One region of the Staphylococcus sp. IVB6181 genome, then DNA from elsewhere that is predicted to be linked to it. Evidence: riboswitches for the same ligand, from Rfam matches in the RefSeq annotation. Region 1 holds a riboswitch; each other region holds the start of a gene.
What was found. A riboswitch is a leader RNA that binds a small molecule or an ion and turns the genes downstream of it on or off. The one in region 1 is predicted to bind S-adenosylmethionine.

Region 1 (5,457 bases):
CAGCTTTGCGACCTCTTGTCCTTCAATGTGTTCCTTGCCCATTTTAAATGTACGCATTTCATAATCGATGCCTTCGCGATCTAAAATGCGCATCGCATTTGTCTTCTTCTGTTTCATTGCGTTCACCTCATATTTAATATAGCACGCAAAGCAAACAGACAACATCAATACCGCTTCAAACCTAAAAAAACAAGGCGCCCCGACACTGTTTCTGCTCATTTCTGAGTTCAGTTGCCCGATACGCCTTGTTTTGTAAAATGCTGAAGCCATTGCTGACTCACATCATTTGCGATAAATGTGAGTGAAATCACAAATACTGAATTGGATTCTGCTTTTGTACTATGTGCTGCTTCTGTATGTTGTGTTGATGCCCCCCCAGCCACTGCACTGTATGTAGGTGGAGGAGTTTCTGATGCATTGTTGTTTGACGAAACATGCTCGCTTTGCATGAAAGCAGAGACACCGTTTTGGAACTTAGCAAGTTCGCTTTCATTCGTCACTAATACTAACAGAAAAATCAAGCAACAAGCCAGAATGCCAGCATATACCCATAAAATTAACGCTCTCATTCTTATAACCTCTTCACCCTTGATTCGTGATTACAATATTAACACAAAAACTTTACATAAACGGTAAGTAGTAAGCTATTTAAACCAAATGTAATATATGTAACAGAACCGACACGAAAATAACGGTGACATCACAAAGTGACACAAACCTCTTTTTGGTTGCGAACATCCTATTTAACAAGGTTTAACGTCTATCTGATTGCTTTCCTTCTCATCTATCCCTTCAAATTTTGTCCATAAAATTGAAATCATGTTACAAACACACTACAAATAAGACTATTCACAGAAAAAGCAGGTCAACTGCTGGGGTTAAACACCTCGCAACTGACCTGCTGATATATTATTGATTTTCTTTAATAGCTTGTTCGCCTTGTTCAATGGCTTGTTGAATAAATTGATGTGCGGCTTCTAATTGCTGTACCTCTGTATCAGAAAGTGCTATCGGCAAACGTTGTTTTATACCTTGTCGATCAATCAATGTTAACAGACTTAATGCGCCATCAGATAAGCCATACTCATGATTGACTAGACCGCTCACCGGTTCAATCGTATGTTCATTCAATACAACAGCGTGTGCTAATTGTACAGCTGCTCTTGAAATGGCCGCATTCGTCCAGCCTTTCTTGATAAAGACATCAAATGCTACTTCATCAATACTATGCGACACAGCTGCTTGGTTGATTGGTTCTGCGCCTGTTAACTGTTCAAACTCAGGCAATTCAATACCATGAATGCGTACACGGCTCCAAACAGGTACACAGTGAGAGCCATGCTCGCCTAAAACAAAAGCCTCTACGTCTTTAGGATCGACATCGTAGTAAGCTGCAATTAAAGTACGAAAACGAGAAGACTCTAAAATTGTTCCTGTTCCAATGACTTTATCAGCTGGATAACCTGCCTGATGACCCAAATAAGTCATTGCATCCACAGGATTAGAAATTAAGATAACAATAGGCTCTGTCGTTACAGCAGAAAGCTTGCTGAAGACTTCATGAACGATGGTACTGTTCGCTTTCGTCAATAAGGTACGATCCTTCATATCTGGTGTAGAAGGTGCGCTGGCTGAAATAATTACGATATCCGCATCTTTTAAATCCTCGTACCCTCCGGTTTGGATATCCACATGATGCGAACGTTTCAAACCTTGGATATGCAAGTGGTCTAAGACTTCTCCTTCAGCTTGCGAAGTATCTGTATCCACTACAACGATTTGTGAAAAGCATCCTAAATATTGTGCATCAGTCAATACTTGGCTGCCTACTCTGCCTACACCGATAATCCCTAATTTTGTCATTATAATTCTCTCCCTTGTCTTACTTAGCTTCATACGGTATTACGTCTTTACCGTATTCTTTTTTAATGAATGCTTTCATATCTTTTGATTGCAATACTTTAATCAAAGTTTGGAATTTTTCATCATTTTTATGTCCTTCTTTTACCGCAAGGATATTCGCAAATGGTGAAGATTCGTTTTCCATAACAATGGCATCTTTAGAAGGTGTTAAACCATTATCAATTGCATAGTTAGAGTTCATGATAACAGCTGCACCTTCACCGCTTTTATACGTTTTCGGCAAGAATTCTGCGCCTTGCTGATTATTGAATTTCAAATCTTTCTTGTTTTCCACAATGTCTTCGAATTTTGCATCTTCGATTTTGACACCATCTTTGATTTTAACCAAACCTTCATTTACAAAGAATGATAGGAAACGTCCTTCTTCTGCTGGGTTATTTGAAACATAGATTGTTGATCCTTTCGGAATATCTTTAATGTTTTTGTATTTTTTACTATATACACCCATTGGTGTTGTGAAGACTTTGCCGACTTCTTCTATTTTATAACCATGTGATTTCTTTTCGGCTTTTAAATAAGGAACGTGTTGGAATAAGTTCGCATCCACATCGCCTTTGTCTAATAATTTATTCGGCACTTTATAATCGTTAACGACTTTTACTTCTAAGTCATAACCTTTTTTCTTCATTTCTTTCTTAGCATGTTCTAACACTTCACCATGAGGCGCAGGAGAGGCCGCAACTGTAATTTTTTTGTTTTCTCCGCCTTTACCTTGACCGCAGGCTGCTAATACGACTAACAAAATACATAACCCGATAAAACTGATTAATTTTTTCATCTTACTATGACACCATCCCTATGTAATTTACAAATAACAAGACTCCTTTCAATAGAAAAAGCTCCCCCTTAAATTAAGAGAAAGCTTTTCGTTCTTTCTCTCATCTTCATAAGCAATTGCTTTTTGTGAATTAGCACCACTTCGTATATACGATGGTTGCTGGGCTTCATAGGGCACATCCCTCCGCCGCTCTTGATAAGAGTCTTATTAAATTGAATTGTATTAAGGTTACCACCAGTTATATAATTCGTCAATCTTATTTTCATATTTTTCTGAAAAAAATACTGTAATAATTAAAGTGCCAACAATAAACTGCTGGCACATGTATCTTTTCTTTTAAAATTACACTTTCATTCCTTTATTCTTTCTAATCGTCTTCTCTATCATAATAATTACAATTCCAAGCAGCATAACAGTAATAGACATGTACAACGGAAATTCAAAGTTCACGTCATATAATGAACCCGCGACAAGTGGTCCTGCAAAGTTGCCCATACTAGTAAATGTCGAGTTTAATCCACCGGCAAGTCCTTGGCGGTTGCCTGCAATATTTGAAAAGTAGTTGGTAATCGCAGGTCGGATCATGTCGAAACCGATAAATACAATAAAGCTGATGATCATGATTGACCAATAGTGGTGTGCAACTACTAATAAGAATAAGACTACTGCTGAATAAAAGAGCGAAATTTGAATAAAGGTCAATTCTTTGAAATACTTCATAAACTTATCAAATAAGAAAATTTGGAAGATAGCACCTGCTAAACCGCCGCCCATTATAGCGATAGAAATATCTTTTGGAGCATAGTGTGCTTTATCTGCAGTATATAAAGGATACAGTGTTTCAAAAGCTGCTAAACCGAATGCGAGTACGAATGTAATAATGATCGGTGTAATAAAAGCTTTGATATTAACTTTAGCTAATTCTTGCGGCTCTACAAATTGGTGGAAACCATCTGTTGTTTCGCGTTTTGCGCCATGAATAAAGAATACCGAACAAACAAAAGCTATAATACCTAAACTTCCTGCAAAATAGAACGGCAGACGATGGGAGAATTCAGCCATAAAACCGCCGAACCCTGGTCCTAAAATAAACCCTGAGTTGATAATGGCAGACATATAGCCGAAGTTCTTAGCTTTATCTTGCGGCGGCGAAATATCCGCAATCATGCCTGTTACACCCGGCATGACCATACCAGCACTAAAGCCCCCGATAATTCTTGAAATAATTAACAATGTATAATTACTGCTCATCGCAAAGATAAATTCAGAAACAGAGAATAATATCAATCCGATACAGATAATGAGTTTTTTGCCTAATTTATCAGCAAGGTTGCCTCCGAATGGAGAAATTACCATTTGCGCTAATGCAAAGGCCGCAACAAGAATACCTAAATCACTTCCATTTAAACCTAAATCCTTTAAATAGACAGGTAATACAGGTACAACTAATCCAATCCCTAAGAAAACGAGAAATATATTAAAGTAAAGTGTGATTAATTGCTTACTCATGATAGCCTCCTTTATTGCGTATTTTACGTCGATTTTTGTAATGACTACCTATTATACACCAAAGTTATTCTATAGCTCAATCAAATAATTTTATCTTAAGTTAGTAGCATTATTCCCTGATTATTTAAAATTTATGCTTCATTTCAAGGTATGCCTAACCTGCGCTTTTAATTGATATCTCCGTTAAAAAGATGTATTATATTCACTTAAGTCTGACAGAAAAGCACGTTTGCTGTCTGTTTTAGAAGCAAGACAATACATCCCTATGATGGATGAATGAAGAGAGAGGGCTTTAAAGATGCAATCACGATATATTGCACGCATATTTTTCGTTATACTGATGCTGATGACACTGCCATTGGACAATTTCTACCAATTCATGGCATTGAACTTATTTTTAGCATATATCCCTTTTGAATTGGTATGGTTAATAAAACTCTTTATACCTAAGCGCCGGTTTGAATGGCCGTTATTTATTATTTTCTCAGCGATTTTTATTTTAATCTTCCCTAACACCTTTTATATGGTGACGGATTTAATCCATTTGAACCAATTCGGTTTTAGTATTATGCATGGTGTGATCGCAACAGAATGGCTCTACTTCACTTATTTAGTCGGCGGCGTTTTATTTGCGCTGTATTGTTATATTTTAATCAATATCGAACTCTTCCACCTTACTGACAAACCTCTATTCAACTACATCCTTGTCATTACATTGATGATTGCGAATAGTGTCGGTATTGCGATGGGTCGATTTTTAAGATTTCACAGTGTATATTTGATCAATCAGCCGTTCTCAATTCTAAGAGATGTGATACACTTTTTCGATATTAAGGGTATCTTCTTTGTGGTCATCATGACACTCTTGCAAGGATTTGTATTGATCTTAGTGAAAGGAGTGCGAATGGCCAAATGATGATGCACTTACTACTCTTTTTAGCTATCACCATTATTTTGCAGCTGATAATCGGACATTTTATACATGAAATCGGCTTCTCGCTCACTGTCAGTATTGGATTAATGTGTTTGCCGTTAGGTCTCGGTTTATTCTTGCTTCAAATCATTTATTTTGAACAAAAATATCCGAATTGGGAAGTAGACTTGCGTACGAAATTACGACTCAAATATATGTATCTTATTACATTTGCAGAATATATTGCACTTTATGTATGTTTCTTTATGATATAAAGCAAAAGCGCATGCTGTACGGTGTCACTTAATAACAGTGAACCCGGAGCATGCGCCTT
Region 2 (5,457 bases), 120 kb from region 1:
ATTCACCGCTGTCTACTAATTTGTTAGGTGTAGTATAGTCGTTGATTGTTTTAATTTTTAAGTCATAACCTTCTTTTTTCAAGATTGGTTTTGCTTGTTCTAAAAGTTCAGCGTGAGGTGCCGGTGATGCTCCGACTTTAATTGTCTTAGATTCTTCTCCGCTTGATTTGTCTTTATTGCCGCATGCTGCTAAAGCTACAGTTAATACTAAAACTGCTAAAATAGTAATAATCTTTTTCATTGAATTGACCCTCTCTTAATGTAATTAACGTTTATCGATTTTATTTGTAGCCCAGTCACCCACAAATTGGATAATGAACACAAATACCAAAATAAAGATAGTTGAAACCAAGATGACGTCATTTTGGTTTCTTGTAAAGCCTGTTAAATAAGCTAAGTTACCTAAACCGCCGGCACCGATTACCCCGGCCACTGCAGTTGAACCTACTAATGCGATAGCTGTAACTGTAATACCTGAGATAAGTGCTGGACGTGATTCAGGAATTAATACTTTTCGAATAATTGTCCAAGTATTTGCACCCATTGAACGTGCAGCTTCAATAACGCCTTTATCTATTTCTTTAAACGCAATTTCAACTAAACGTGCATAGAATGGTGCCGCGCCAATGACTAATGCCGGCAATGCCCCTGTCGGTCCGCTGATTGTTCCTAAAATCAAACTTGTAAATGGAATCAATAACAAGATTAAAATGATGAACGGAATTGCACGGAACAAGTTGACAATGAATGATACGATTTGATAAAACACTTTGGCTGCCGGTGATTTGCTTTTAGCTGTTAAGAAAAGCAGCACACCTAAAATAATGCCGATAAAGAATGCAAAAACAGTTGAAATAGCAGTCATATAAAGTGTTTCGTATGAAGCCACCCAAACTTGATCCCCTTGGACGTTCGGCATGGTTACCATTTCGCGCAGAATATCGCTGAATGACTTATCCATTTCGAATCACCTCCACATGTACATTGCGGTTTTCAAGCTCGTTTTTAAAATCATCAAAAAATTCAGTTTTCAAGTCTGCAATATGTACAATCAAGAAACCGATCGGTCCGCTTTTCGAATGACGGATATTCGCTTCTAAGATGTTCACATCGAGATTATATTTTTGAGTGATATATGATACAACCGGTTCAGTTGTTTCTTCTCCTGAGAAGTTCAAACGGACAATGTAACCATTTGTTGCTTCTGGAATAAGTTCTTGAATCGATTCATCGAATTCATCATTCAAGCCCTCTTTAACGAAGCGTTTAGTTACCGGATGCTGAGGATTTTCAAAGACCTCTTTTACATCGCCGCGTTCAATCACTTTACCATTTTCCATTACTGCAACTTCATCGCAGATTTGACGAATGACATTCATTTCATGCGTAATGATAACAATTGTTAAATCTTCTTCTTTTCTGATTTTCAGTAATAACTCTAAAATTTCATCAGTTGTTTGCGGGTCGAGTGCACTTGTTGCCTCATCGCAAAGCAATACTTTCGGTTCGTTCGCTAAAGCACGTGCAATACCCACTCTTTGTTTTTGACCGCCAGATAGTTCAGAAGGATAAGAATTTTCTCGCCCTTTAAGTCCTACAAGTTCTACAAGCTCTTGTGCTCTGCTTTCAGCTTTCTTCTTATCTACTCCGGCTATTTCCAACGGAAACTTAATGTTATCTACAACAGTTCGCGACCAAAGCAAGTTGAAATGTTGGAATATCATACTTACCTTTTGTCGTTTCTGTCTAAGCTGCGCCTTGCTGAGTTGTCCTAATTCATCTCCATCTATGATGACTTCTCCTGATGTAGGTTCCTCTAAATAATTTAAAATTCTGACAAGTGTACTTTTACCGGCACCTGAAAACCCGATGACACCGTATATGACACCTTCTGCCACATCTAAATCGACATGATCAACTGCCAGCACATCTTGGTGTTTCGTCTTATACCTTTTGACGATTTGTTTCAGTTGAATCACTTGTTTCTCCCCTTTCCTTACTTTACCTGCAAAATTAAAAATGCTTTCTCTTATCGCTGCTGTAAGCAAAAAAGAGAAAGCAATTTAAAATTTCTTTCTCTCATCTTCAAAAGCAGTTCAACTTTTTGTGAATTGGCACCATTTCTTTAAAAGACGGTTGCCGGGTTTCAACGGGCACATCCCTCCACCTCTCTTGATAAGAGATAACTATTTAATTGATATTAATCCTACCACTTCACTCGGTAGGCGTCAATAACTATTTTAAATTTTCTAATAAATAAGGAACAGATTGAAATGCATAAATGCGTTTTAGTTCCTCATCTTTAGACATCACCATCAAAACAGGAACAGATTGAATTTGATATTGTTCGCTGAAATCTGCATGGAAGTTTAAATCTGCCTTAACAATCGGCAAGTCTAAAATCTCATTTGCAATATCCAGCATGCGTTCAGACACTTTGCATGTTCCGCACATCGGTGTGTAGCCGAATATCAAATGTTTATCTTGATCAAAGTTTTGTGTGATATCTGCAATATGCTGCTTAGAACTCATCTATATACTAATCCTTTCACAGGTGCTTCACCTTTTACCATAAATCCATAATTTCTAAGCACTCTGGCAAGATATGGGCGTGGACAGCGAGCCACCTCGCAATATGTTTTATCTACAAAAATATGCTCGCTCTCAGAAAGATAATGTTTAAACCATTGACGAATCCGTCTGCCTTCCTTATCCGCATCAACAAGAATATAAACCGGACGCTCATATAATGTTTCGATCATATCATCTAATTTATCGATTCCCATCGTACCATGTGTACAAATAATCTGTACTGGTTCATCAATGACCTCTTGAACACGCTTCTTATCTGTCTTACCTTCAACAACGATTACTTTATCTAACAATGCCATATTCACTACACTCCAATACTCTCGTGATATCATTGCATAATAACTTGCAAACGTAAGTGCTTAGGTTCTTACCAATATTATATTGTTTTGTGAGCTGCTAACTCAATTGTAACGCAAGCGCCTTTTAAATTACACGCAACTTGTTTTATGTACAAACAAGCCCTTTTAATTTATGTAATAATTCTGCTGTTAAGCACTTGCACTTTACCTTCATAGTTACTTATAGCCCGTTAAATAAAAAAATAACTCCAAAATACAAAGTATCTTGGAGTTACGACGAATCGTCAATTATTCACCGATCATTTCTTTATATTGATCTGCTGATAATAATTCATCTAATTGGCTTTCGTCATTTAATTTAACTTTAACCATCCATGCTTTTTCGTATGGTGATTCATTAACAAATTCTGGGCTGTCTTCTAATTCTTCGTTAACTTCGACTACAGTTCCTGAAACTGGAGCGTATAATTCAGAAACAGTTTTAACTGATTCAACGCTTCCGAAAGATTCGCCCTCTTCGATATCATCGTCAGCTTCTGGTAATTCAACGAATACGATATCACCAAGTTCTCCTTGAGCGTATTCAGTAATACCGATTGTTACTGTATCGTCCTCAACTTTTACCCATTCATGTTCTTTTGAATATTTTAATTCCTCTGGCACTGCCACACGAATCCCCTCCTATTTTATAAATGAATACTCTTTAATGATGCCATATGAAACCTTTTCATTCAACTATTTATAGACATCTTGTAGTTTTTTAATCTTTAGAGTTAATTTAATAATTAGCAATCTGTTGTTGCTGTTGGGCTTTTAACTTAATTTACCCAAGTATCTTTGTATTCTTGCTCTTTAAAACCTAATGTAATTTTATTGCCAGACACAGCAAGCGGACGTTTGACTAACATACCGTCAGAAGCCAATAAATCTAGTTTTTCATCATCAGACAAACTGTCTAATCTATCTTTCAGACCAAGTTCGCGGTATTTTCCTCCGCGTTTGTTAAATAACTTATCAAGCTCAACACCCGTTTTATCAATAATGTCTTGCAGCTCTCTTTTATTCGGGTTTAGTTCTACAATATCAATCGGTTCATAACTTACACCATATTCATCTAAAAATTTTGCAGCTTTTTTACAAGTCGTACAGTTGTGGTACTGATAGAATCTAATCATCTTTTGACCTCCTTTAACTAATTATTTCTAATATAGCAAATTTTCATAAAGAACGCTTTAAATTATAGGTATATTTTTTTAATCTTACGCACAAATTGGTTATAATAATGTTAGTAGTATCAGAAAAAAGGAGAGAAATTTAAATGGAATCGATTAAAACACGTCAAGATTTCGATAATATCATTCAAAGCAATGAACCAGTTATCATTAAATTCGAAGCTGGCTGGTGCCCTGATTGCCGTGCTATGGATATGTGGATTGACCCGATTGTTGAAAAATACAACGACTATAAATGGTATACAGTAAACCGCGACGAATTAGAAGATGTTGCACAAGATTACGAAGTCATGGGTATTCCTAGCTTGCTTGTATTCAAAGATGGAAAAAAAACTGCACACTTGCATTCAGCAAATGCTAAATCTCCAGAACAAGTTGAAGATTTCTTAAGCCAAACTTTCAATAAATAATTAATAATTTTACGTCTAACGTATAAATAAAGCCGGGTTGCATTGATTTGCAGCCCGGCTTTTTCTATACATTAATATTCTGAAATAAAATTTTCAGTATGACGCGGTTTTTTTGGAGGGATTTTTGTTTCCATGTCTGTAAGATATAAGAAACCTAATAAATCTTCATCATCTTCTACACCTAATACTTTTCTCACTTTAGGTTGGAAAATGTATGGCGGTGTTTTCCAGCACGTACCGATGCCTGCTTCATGCAGCAGCAGCATCAGGTTTTGTGCATAAGCACCAAATGCTAAATGGTTCTCTAGGTTTTCTTTTTGTCTTGGATCTCGTTTTACGATCAATACGAGTAAGCCGCCTAATTTTGTCACTGCATCGTAGTGACTTTGCTGTTTCTCTGGTTCGTTGCGAAACGCATAACGAGAAACCGATCTGCTTAAATCAGGCAGTCTGTCTTTAGACACATGGATGATTCTCCAAGGTTCCCTCATTCCATGATTAGGTGCATCTGTAGAGAGTTTTAATGCTTCATACAACGCTTTATCATCTATATGCATATCATGGTCAAAAATCTTCACACTGCGTCTTGAAGAAATTGCTTCCCTTAATTCCACAATCCAACTCTCCTTTACCTATTGATAATCATTATCATTTATAGTATAGATTGGTTTACATATTATTTCAAATTATTTGTTTATATCATATAAAGTTAACAATTCTTTTAATTTGCTGACATGAATTTGTCCTGGTGCTTGCGCTTCACCTAACGCACCATATGACACTGTACCGCCAAAGACACCTTGCGCTGTTCTTGAAACCAGTCCTAATTGAGACATAGAAATACCAATCACTTTAGCGCCGACACTCTCTGATGAAATATACAACGCATCTAATAAATGCGTTACATCCTCTGCAGTGTTCGGC
Region 3 (5,457 bases), 1.1 Mb from region 1:
GATTGATAACAGGTTTGATAGAAGCATGTGATAATAGGGCTTCTAAATGATGGGGATGGAAATTGCTGACGCCGATGTTTTTAACTTTATTATCTTTCAATAAATCTTCCATACCCTGCCATGTTTCTATCATTAAATCTTCATCTGTACCAGGCCAGTGCATTAAGTATAAATCTAAATAATCCAATCCTAATTTATCCAGTGATGTTTGATAAGCCGCTTCTACATTCGTTCTTCCATAATCATCCAACCAAAGTTTAGAGGTAATAAACACATCTGAACGTTTTATTCCTGCAGCGGCTATACCTGCTTTAATACCTTCTCCTACTTTTTCTTCGTTTTGATAAATCATAGCAGTATCAATACTTCTATAACCTTGTTCAATAGCATATTGAACAGATGCTTTTAATTGATCATTATTTTCTACTCTGAAAGTGCCTAATCCGACTTTCGGCATTGTATTACCATTATAAAATGTAATATACTCCATCTCTATCTCTCCTTTAGCCTTCGCTTTTCTCAACCTTTACTATACGCTTAATTGTTAAACAGTGCATGAGTGAAAGTCCTGGTTAAAATGAAAAAGTACCATCCACTGCAATACTTGCAGTCAATGGTACTTTGTCGTTTAGTTGAATGATTCGATTTCTTCCATGACACGTTGCAAATCTTCAACATTATATTGAATACGTCCATGGAATACGAATTTATTAAAGTATTCATCTAACTGTTCAGGTCCAACCAATACTTTTGTATTCGTTGTTTGAGAATAGTTAGAAATCGTTACAGCACCCTCATTTTTAGGGTTGAAGTAAAGCAATGCCATTGGTGTATATTTCAAATCTAATTCGCGTTTCAACGTTTCAGCAAGCTGTTCTACACGTTTTAATTGATTTGAATAATTCACAAATGAAGCTGATTGCTTATCATCATTCTCATCTAACACTAGTGTTTGAGGATGACGTTTATCTAAATCAAGTACATCAAAGACTTGTTCAATTGTCGGTAAAGTACTGAATTGTTCTTTACTGATACCGTTATAAACATGCCCTTTCAATAACTGTGAATCAATAATGTATAACCCTGTACGCGTTAACACTAAATGACTGATGCGATCAATATCATTGAAATCGTTCTTCGGCAAGAAAATATTCGCCATGATGTGCATATCTTCAGGACGGATACGTTTTTCTTTGACCAAGCGATCTCTGATACCGATTAAACGCATATCTGTCACATATTCACTATGATTTTTAGAGAAGAGCTTCAGCGCATCAATTTCACGGTCTTTCGAAGTTACTGTTTCATCAAAATCAGCGCGTTGTTTAGTGACCGCTTTTTTATGTTCGACGCGTTCTTTTTCCAACTCGTCTTCATAATTTTCTTTTAAACTTCTTTCTTTTGCCTCATATTGTTCTTCTGCTTGCAATTTTGCTTTCTTCTTACTGTTTAACGCAATTAAGAAGAGTACAAAACAGATAACAGCTACAACAATTGCTGCAATTAAACCAATTTCCAATGGTCCCATAACATATTTCCGCTCCTTTACTTATCTTACTACCAATTATAAAGGAAATTTTCAAATGTATCGATAATAAAGCGTATTTTATTCAAAAAGTACGAAATTATGCTTGGACTGCTGCTTTCAATACATCCACTTTATCAACACGTTCCCAAGGTAATGCAACATCTGTACGGCCGAAGTGACCATATGCTGCTGTTTGTTTATAAATCGGGCGCTTCAAGTCTAACATCTTAATGATGCCTGCTGGGCGCAAATCAAAGTTATCTCTGACTGCTTGAACTAACACACCTTCAGACACTTTGCCTGTACCAAATGTATCAATTGAAATCGATACTGGTTCAGCAACACCGATTGCATAAGCAAGCTGTACTTCGCATTTATCTGCTAAGCCCGCAGCAACAATATTCTTAGCCACATAACGTGCCGCATAAGCTGCTGAACGGTCCACTTTTGTAGGATCCTTACCGCTGAAGCATCCGCCGCCGTGACGTGCAAATCCGCCATAAGTATCTACAATAATCTTACGGCCTGTTAAACCAGCATCACCTTGCGGTCCGCCGATTACAAAACGTCCTGTAGGATTGATGAAGAATTTTGTTTCTTCATCTAATAATGCTTTCGGTACGATTGGATCGATAACATGCGCTTTGATGTCTTTTTGAATTTGATCTAAACTTACATCTTCTGCATGCTGTGTAGATAATACAATAGTATCAATACGAACAGGCTGATCGTTTTCATCGTATTCAACAGTCACTTGAACTTTGCCGTCCGGTCTTAAGTATGTTAAAGTACCGTCTTTTCTAACATCTGATAAGCGTTTTGCTAATTGATGAGAGAAGTAGATAGGTGAAGGCATATAAGTTTCTGTTTCATTAGTCGCATAACCAAACATTAAACCTTGGTCCCCTGCTCCTGTACTTTCGATTTCTTCTTCCGTAATTTCATTTCTGTATTCCAGCGCACGGTCAACTGCTTGAGCAATATCAGGTGATTGTTCATCAATTGCTGACATAACCGCCATTGTTTGGCTGTCATAACCATATTTTGCTCGTGTATAACCGATTTCTTCTACTGTATCTCTGACAACTTTAGGAAAATCAACATAAGTTGCTGTAGAAATTTCTCCGACAATCATAGCCATTCCTGTAGTGACTACTGTTTCGCAAGCTACTCTTGCATCCGGATCTTTCTTTAATAATTCATCCAAAATAGCGTCTGAAATTTGGTCCGCTATTTTATCAGGATGCCCTTCTGTAACAGATTCTGACGTAAATAATCTTCTATTATTCGACATAACTGACTCCTTTTGATTTTTTTACGAAAATTCTCTATCTACGAGCTCAAATAAAAAAGGACTTTCTAACTATATACATAGAGAGAAAGCCCTTAAACGTCCTTTCGCTCTTATCGTTCAAACGTCTTCTATGACATTTGCAAACGGTTTGGCACCTTTCTCCAATAAGGAGAGGTTGCTGGGCTTCTTTGGGTCCATGTCCCTCCGCCACTCAGGATAAGAGAATCCGTTACACACAATACTACCCAAACAATTTACACTTGTCAATTCTATGTTTACAAAATCTTTAATCTGTTGTGGAATAATCATGGTAATATGTTATACTATGAAAATGTAAAGGCTTACAATTACAATTAATACTTAATGCTCTGGAGGGGTTATTTAAAATGGCAGTAGATGCACAAACTAACCGAAAAAAATTGGAACATTTAATTGGAAAATCATCATCACTTTTCCAACTGACTAAAACACAGCTTTACAACAAGATTTTAGACAATAACGAAGGCGAATTGACAGAACTAGGTGCAATCAACGCACTTACTGGACAATACACAGGTCGTTCTCCTAAGGATAAATTTATTGTAAACGAACCTTCCTATAGAGATGCAATTGACTGGGGATCAATTAACCAACCTATCGAAGAAGAAACTTTCTTAAGACTGTATGACAAAGTATTAGATTACTTAGATCAAAAAGATGAACTCTATGTCTTCAATGGTTATGCAGGCAGTGACCAAGATACTCAGTTACGTTTAACTGTAATTAATGAAATGGCTTGGCATAACTTATTTGCGCACAATATGTTCATCCGCCCTACTTCAAAAGATGAAGCTGAAAAAATCAAAGCTAACTTCACAATCGTTTCAGCACCTTATTTCAAAGCTAATCCTGAAGTTGACGGCACAAAATCAGAAACATTCGTTATCATTTCATTCAAACACCGTATAATTCTAATCGGGGGAACAGAATATGCTGGTGAAATGAAAAAAGGTATCTTCTCAGTAATGAACTACTTATTGCCGCAGCAAGATATCATGAGTATGCACTGCTCAGCAAACGTTGGAGAAAAAGGCGATGTCGCATTATTCTTCGGTTTATCAGGTACAGGTAAAACTACTTTATCTGCAGCACCTGATCGTAAATTAATCGGTGATGATGAACATGGTTGGAACAAAAACGGTATCTTCAACATCGAGGGCGGCTGCTATGCAAAAGCTATCAACTTATCAAAATCAAAAGAACCTCAAATCTATAATGCAATCCGTTACGGTACAATTTTAGAAAACGTAGTTGTTGAAGATAATGGTTCTGTTGACTTCGATGACAATGAGCACACTGAAAACACACGTGCTGCTTATCCGATCGATTATATTGAAAATATCGCAAAACCTTCAAAAGGTGCACATCCAAATACAATTGTGTTCCTTACTGCAGATGCATTCGGCGTGTTGCCGCCAATCTCTAAATTAAATAAAGCGCAAGCACTTTATCACTTCTTAAGTGGTTTCACTTCTAAACTTGCAGGTACAGAACGCGGTATTACAGAACCTGTACCATCATTCTCAACTTGCTTTGGTGCACCATTCTTACCATTGCATGCAAAAGTTTATGCTGAGCTTTTAGGTGATTTAATCGATAAACACGACGTAGATGTTTACTTAGTAAACACAGGTTGGACAGGCGGTAAATACGGCGTAGGTCGTCGTATCAGCCTTAAATATACACGTCGTATGGTAGATGCTGCCATTAAAGGTGATTTGAAGAAAGCAGAGTTTGAAAAAGATGAAGTCTTTGGTTTAAGTGTTCCAAAAGAAATTGAGGACGTTCCAAATTCAATCTTGCAACCTATCAATGCTTGGAGCAACCAAGATGCTTACCGCGAACAAGCACAAGATTTAATTTCACGTTTCGTTGAAAACTTCAAGAAATTCGGTGAAGAAAGCCAAGAAATCGCTGATAAAGGCGGATTCAAAGCATAATCACCCTTTCAATAAAATAGATAATCTATTACAAAACGACCGAAAGCCATCGCTTCGGTCGTTTTAGTTTTGCTGATTTTCAACTTTTGCCATCCACTGACGGATGACCTTTAATACCTCTTTTAATGCTTTAGGACGCGGTACATGTCCTTCTTTCATTTGATAGAAAGTTTGATAACGATGTCCGATACGTTCTAAGTATTCCTCTAAATAATAAGCTTGATGTATCCCGACTTGAATATCTTCACCGCCATGCACAATAAGTATCGGCGGACTGTCTGCATCAATATATTGCAGTGCTTCTCGTTGATCGTAGGCTGCGTCATCTTTCTTAGGATGTCCTACCATACGTTTCAACATGCCTCTTAAATCTACACGTTCTTCATACATGAGATGCAAATCAGAAACACCGCCCCAAATAATATAACTATCTGCCGGCAAATCTTGGAATGTCAATAATCCTTGCAAACCGCCTCGTGAAAAACCAATGATATGCACAAAAGCATCAGGATACTTAGCATTCAAAATACGAATAGCCTGTGTGACATCGTGCAAATCATCTCCGCTGAATTCATCTCTTCCTTCACTGCCGTTGTTGCCTCTGTAATACGGACCGAAGACTAAAGTATGCTCATCTGCAAACTGAAGCATACGTC
Region 4 (5,457 bases), 1.2 Mb from region 1:
AGGATAAAACATGAGTAATACAGAACAATTAAAACAGTGGAGACGTTTATTTCATCAGCATCCAGAAGTGTCTTACCAAGAATATTAAACTACAAAGCGATTAAAAGAAATTCTAAAAGCACATGATATTAAAATGGTAGATTATCCATTAGAAACCGGAGTTGTCGCAGAAATCGGACAAGGGGATGAGATTGTCGCATTGCGTACAGATATCGATGCTTTGCCGATACTAGAACAAGTCGACAGCGACATTACCTCTCAAAGTAAAGGCGCTATGCATGCGTGCGGTCACGATATACATATGGCAAGTATTTTAGGGGCTGCTTTAATATTAAAAGAGAAAGAAGCAGACTTGCCGGGACGAGTACGTATTTTATTCCAGGCTGCTGAAGAATTAGGCAGCGGTGCGCAGCAAATGATTGATGCCGGTGTGTTAATGGGGGTCAAAGCTGTGACTGGTTTCCATAATGATCCGACGTTAAAAGTTGGAGAATTCTCGATTAAAGCAGGTGCAATGACTTCAGCTGTAAACCGATTCTTTATTCGTATCCAAGCTAAAGGCGGCCATGCGGCTAAACCAGAAGAAAGCAACGACCCGATGATTATCTTAGGACAATTATTAACGAGTGTGCAATCTATTGTGAGCCGTAATGTCTCTGCGTTTGATTCTGCAGTTGTGACAATCGGAGAAGTATCAGCCGGCAATACATGGAATGTGATTCCGGATACTGCACAAATACAAGGGACAGTGCGTACATTTGATCCGAAAACACGCGCACATGTTGAACACAGACTTCAAAGTATTTGCGACGGTTTAGCGCAAGCGTTTGATGCTAAGGTCGAATTAGATTATATGCATTTGCCGAATGCAGTGATGAATGATGCTGACTTAACAGAAGTTGCGAAAAGTACTGCACAAGAAGCGGGTTATCAAGTGTATGATTTGAAACAGCCGAAAACAATCGGTGAAGATTTCTCAGCAATGAGTGATACGGTACCAGGTGTATTTGCTTTTATCGGTTCTGAATCAGATTATGATCTGCATCATCCGAAATACAATCCGAATGAAGGTATTTTAGAAACAGCACCTGTGTATCTCGCGAATTTAGTTCAAAAATTATTTTAATTTGCTCATGAATGAAATAGGGATTTTGTGGTATAGCATTAATATGACTAATAACGAGGAGTGATAGATAATGGCACCACAAGATCCGCGCAAGAAATTCTCAGATGAAGATTTTCCAAAGCAAGAACAAGAGTGGCCAGGTCTTCAAGCAGATATGGAACCAAAACCTGATTGCGGCGAAACTTCTTATAAAGGACACGGCCGCTTAGAAGGTATCAAAGCACTTGTGACTGGCGGAGATTCAGCAATCGGCCGTGCTGTCGCAATTGCTTATGCACGTGAAGGTGCGTCAGTGGTGATTAACTATCATCCGAAAGAAGAACAAGACGCACAAGAAGTTAAAAAAGTAATTGAAGATACTGGCGGTACAGTTTATCTGAAACCAGGAGATCTTTCAAACGAGTCTTTCAACTATGAATTAGTCGAATATGCGAATGAACAACTCGGCGGTTTAGATAATGTGACACTTGTAGCTGGACATCAGCAATATCACGAAGGCTTCGAAAACTTCAAAACAGAAGATTTCACACAAACCTTTACAACAAATGTGTACTCATTATTCTGGACAGTACAAAAAGCACTGGATTATTTAAAACCAGGCGCAACTATTACGACAACAACATCTATTCAAGGTTATGATCCAAATCCAGTATTGCATGATTATGCGGCTACAAAAGCAGCCATTATTTCATTGACGAAAAGTCTTGCTAAAGAATTAATTGATAAAGGTATCCGTGTCAATTCAGTAGCACCTGGACCATTCTGGTCACCATTACAAATTTCAGGCGGACAACCGCAAAGCAAAATTCCAGAGTTCGGTCAAAGTTCATTGATGGGACGCTGCGGACAACCAGTTGAACTTGCAAGCACCTATGTCTTGCTTGCATCAGATGAATCTAGTTATACAACAGGCCAAGTCTATGGTGTAACTGGCGGTAAACAAATCAACTGATTCAAACATGCAATTTTGCAAGTAACCAATAAATCTGACCCCTCGCTGAATAAAGTGAGGGGTTTCATCATTTGTGATATAAATTCTGGGTAAATGTGAAATGAAAAACACAATATTCGCATTTTGGTAAGCAGTTGCTTATGATAGAGACACTTCAGATAAAGTATAGAAAGGAGATAACAATGAAACATTTTAATCCGAAAGATTTAACGCAAAGAGAAAATTATAAATTATTAAGCGGCAGTGTTTTGCCGAGACCAATCGCATTTGTGACATCCCAAGATAAAGACGGCAATTTAAATGCGGCACCTTTTAGTTTCTTTAATGTGGTAAGCAGCCAACCGCCGATGATTATGATTTCGACAGGCCGTACTAATGGTGTACGCAAAGATACAGCGCAAAATATCATTGATACCGGAGAATTTGTAGTACATATCTCTGAACTGTCAATGATTGAAGGGATTAACAGTACTGCAGCACCGATTGACCGTACAGAAAACGAATTAGAGCGTACAGACTTTAAAACGATTCCTTCGCAAGTAGTAAATGTACCGAGTATCGAAGGTGCAAGTATTACGTTTGAATGCAAATTAGATCGTGTAATTGAACTAGGCAATGATGAAGTCGGCAACGATTTGATTTTAGGCGAAGTTGTACAATATCATATCGCAGACGAAGTCTATATCGAGCCGCATAAAATTGATGTCAAAGCCTTGCATCCTGTCGGTCGTCTTGCAGGTAATGATTATGTGAGACTTGGCGAAGAATTTGTATTAGAGCGCCCAACAGAATAATTGTAAAATTAAATTTTTTCGTTTTCACGATTGACTAAAGCGGACAATCATGATAGGTTTAAAAAGATTCGGAAAATAAAAATAAATAGTACTTATCAAGAGAGGTGGAGTGAAGGGCACTTTGAAGCCTCGGCAACATGGATCGCAGAATTTCTGCGACGCGTGTGCCAATTCCCGTAGCAAAATTGATTGCTAAGAGATAAGAAACAAGCATTGTATCCTTTTTCTTAGCAGGAAAAAGGATTTTTTTAATATATGAGCGAGGTGTTTGAATCATGTCCGAAGAAAGACAAAAAGGGAATGCTTTGGCACTTATTCCTTTGGTTATATTCGTAGGTTTATTCTTAGGTGTCGGTATTATTACAGGCGACTTTACGAAGATGCCGTTGAATATTGCGATTACGATTGCGGTTGTTATCGCATTAGTTATGAACCGTAAACAAAAGTTTGCGGATAAAGTTGAAGTTTTCACTAAAGGTGCAGGTCATTCGAATATTATTTTAATGGTCTTGATTTTCGTTTTAGCCGGGGCATTTTCTAAAGTAACTGAGGAAATGGGCGGCGTTAAATCAACAGTTAACCTTGGGTTGACGTTAATTCCCAGCAACTTATTAATCGTAGGTTTATTTATTATTTGTATGTTCGTCTCTATTTCAATGGGGACATCAGTCGGAACTGTTGCGGCGATTGCGCCGGTTGGTTTCGGTATCAGTGAAGCCACAGATATTTCAGCAGCAATCGCAATGGCAACAGTGGTCGGCGGGGCAATGTTCGGCGATAACTTATCTATGATTTCTGATACAACTATTTCTGCAGTCCGTACACAAAATACACGGATGAGCGATAAGTTTAAAGTGAACTTCAGAATTGTCTTGCCGGGTGCGATTATCACCATGATTATTTTAGGGTTCTTAACGCACAGTGCAACGGTAAGCAGTACAAAAGATTATAGTTTCGAATTTATCAAAGTCATTCCTTACTTATTAGTATTGATATTAGCCTTAATCGGCATTAATGTCATTATCGTACTGATAGGCGGAACTGTCTTGTCAGGCATTATCGGCTTGATTGATGGTTCGTTTAATTGGATTGGATTCTTAAAAGCAGCATCAGAAGGTATGATCGGTATGGAAGATATCGCAATCATCGCTTTAATGATCGGCGGCTTAATCGGCTTGATTCAACACTATGGCGGTATCACTTGGCTTCTGAATTTTGTCCGCAGCAAAGTGAAATCAAGACGCGGGGCAGAATTCGGTATTGCTGGTTTAGTCAGCGCTGCTGATATTTCAACTGCGAATAATACGATTTCTATCTTAATGGCAGGGCCATTAGCGAAGAACATTGCGGATGAATATGATATTGACCCAAGAAAATCTGCTAGTATCTTAGATATCTTCGGCAGTTGTTTCCAAGGGTTGCTGCCGTATAGCCCGCAAGTGATTGCAGCAGCTGGTGTCGCAGGTATTTCACCGTTTAGGCTGGTTCCTTATTCGATTTATCCGATTGTCTTAGGTATCAGCGGTCTGATTGCGATTGCCTTTAACTTGCCGAGACTTAACAAAAGCAAGCAAAAAGCGAAATAACTTTTACTTTCACGCTTGAAAAATGTTAAAGTAATCTTGTTGTGAATTACTATGTTTGTAAGCGCGATTGCTTTGGCTTATATTCTTAAATGCGTTAAAATAATAGAGAGTGTGAAAGTAGGTGACGACAGAGTGGCAAGATATAACATTGAAAACGACGTAGTAGTCATATCATTGGAACGTTTAATGCGTATTCAACCTGAGTTGATTTATCAAGCTTGGACGGATGCTGATATTATGAAACGCTGGTTTATGACTTCTAACCGTTCAAATCAATCAATTGATTTGATTCCTGAAGAAGGCAGACGTTATGAAATTGTAGATGAACGTAACGGCAAAAAGAACAGAGTGACAGGTGTCTTCCAAGAATTAGAAGCACCAAGCCGTATTGTCATGACAATCGGTATGCCTGAATTGAGCGATAAAGAAGATACGATAGAAGTAGAAATCTTCGAACGCGAACCAGGTTCGGATATGACACAAATGAATTTCCGATATACTGCTGTTGTTCCGAAAGAAAGAAGATGGACAACTTTGGAATATAAACAGCAAAAGAAAGAATATCATGATGCGACTGCACATGGTTTTGAAAACATGTTCATTAAACTACAAGAAATTTTAAAAGAGATACAAGAAAACCAAGAAGAATTCTAAAAGAAAAGCAGCGGCACTGAAATATAATTTTCAGTACCGCTGCTTTTATACATATATGAAAATGTTTGAGGAATTATACTGTTTCTTGCCCCCGTTTATTCCAAGTTAAGATGAAGCTGAGCATTGCCAGCAAACTAATACCAGTCAATAAAATGAAGCCGACATCCCATCCGAAGTGATCTACTACAAAGCCGAGTACAATGTTGGCCATCACCGCTCCGAATAAATAACCGAATAAACCAGTTAAACCTGCTGCAGTGCCGGCTGCTTTTTTCGGAACATAGTCTAATGCTTGCAGACCGATCAACATTACCGGACCGTAAATTAAGAAACCAATCGCTACGA

Region 2: another riboswitch for S-adenosylmethionine. It lies ahead of MUA90_RS11020 (methionine ABC transporter ATP-binding protein); the one in region 1 lies ahead of MUA90_RS11585 (MetQ/NlpA family ABC transporter substrate-binding protein).
Region 3: another riboswitch for S-adenosylmethionine. It lies ahead of metK (methionine adenosyltransferase); the one in region 1 lies ahead of MUA90_RS11585 (MetQ/NlpA family ABC transporter substrate-binding protein).
Region 4: another riboswitch for S-adenosylmethionine. It lies ahead of MUA90_RS03425 (Na+/H+ antiporter NhaC family protein); the one in region 1 lies ahead of MUA90_RS11585 (MetQ/NlpA family ABC transporter substrate-binding protein).

What each region holds. Positions count from the first base shown of each region.
Region 1 is NZ_CP095096.1:2,366,181-2,371,637, forward strand. Features, by position in the region: gene ybaK (Cys-tRNA(Pro) deacylase) at 1-117, opposite strand, end outside; gene MUA90_RS11575 (hypothetical protein) at 228-569, opposite strand; gene MUA90_RS11580 (lactate/malate family dehydrogenase) at 910-1,863, opposite strand; gene MUA90_RS11585 (MetQ/NlpA family ABC transporter substrate-binding protein) at 1,883-2,701, opposite strand; SAM riboswitch class I at 2,799-2,903, opposite strand; gene norA (multidrug efflux MFS transporter NorA) at 3,044-4,210, opposite strand; gene MUA90_RS11595 (DUF1361 domain-containing protein) at 4,509-5,126, shown strand; gene MUA90_RS11600 (hypothetical protein) at 5,123-5,398, shown strand.
Region 2 is NZ_CP095096.1:2,250,848-2,256,304, forward strand. Features, by position in the region: gene MUA90_RS11010 (MetQ/NlpA family ABC transporter substrate-binding protein) at 1-241, opposite strand, end outside; gene MUA90_RS11015 (methionine ABC transporter permease) at 266-961, opposite strand; gene MUA90_RS11020 (methionine ABC transporter ATP-binding protein) at 954-1,979, opposite strand; SAM riboswitch class I at 2,077-2,182, opposite strand; gene MUA90_RS11025 (thioredoxin family protein) at 2,236-2,532, opposite strand; gene MUA90_RS11030 (toprim domain-containing protein) at 2,529-2,891, opposite strand; gene gcvH (glycine cleavage system protein GcvH) at 3,180-3,560, opposite strand; gene MUA90_RS11040 (arsenate reductase family protein) at 3,710-4,066, opposite strand; gene MUA90_RS11045 (thioredoxin family protein) at 4,210-4,533, shown strand; gene MUA90_RS11050 (nitroreductase family protein) at 4,605-5,147, opposite strand; gene aroD (type I 3-dehydroquinate dehydratase) at 5,220-5,457, opposite strand, start outside.
Region 3 is NZ_CP095096.1:1,244,377-1,249,833, reverse strand. Features, by position in the region: gene MUA90_RS06130 (aldo/keto reductase) at 1-490, opposite strand, end outside; gene MUA90_RS06125 (NERD domain-containing protein) at 629-1,528, opposite strand; gene metK (methionine adenosyltransferase) at 1,626-2,822, opposite strand; SAM riboswitch class I at 2,930-3,045, opposite strand; gene pckA (phosphoenolpyruvate carboxykinase (ATP)) at 3,209-4,801, shown strand; gene MUA90_RS06110 (alpha/beta hydrolase family protein) at 4,865-5,457, opposite strand, start outside.
Region 4 is NZ_CP095096.1:779,787-785,243, forward strand. Features, by position in the region: gene MUA90_RS03405 (SulP family inorganic anion transporter) at 1-18, shown strand, start outside; partial or broken gene MUA90_RS03410 (amidohydrolase) at 11-1,126, shown strand; gene MUA90_RS03415 (SDR family oxidoreductase) at 1,197-2,078, shown strand; gene MUA90_RS03420 (flavin reductase family protein) at 2,261-2,872, shown strand; SAM riboswitch class I at 2,962-3,078, shown strand; gene MUA90_RS03425 (Na+/H+ antiporter NhaC family protein) at 3,148-4,458, shown strand; gene MUA90_RS03430 (SRPBCC family protein) at 4,591-5,112, shown strand; gene glpT (glycerol-3-phosphate transporter) at 5,186-5,457, opposite strand, start outside.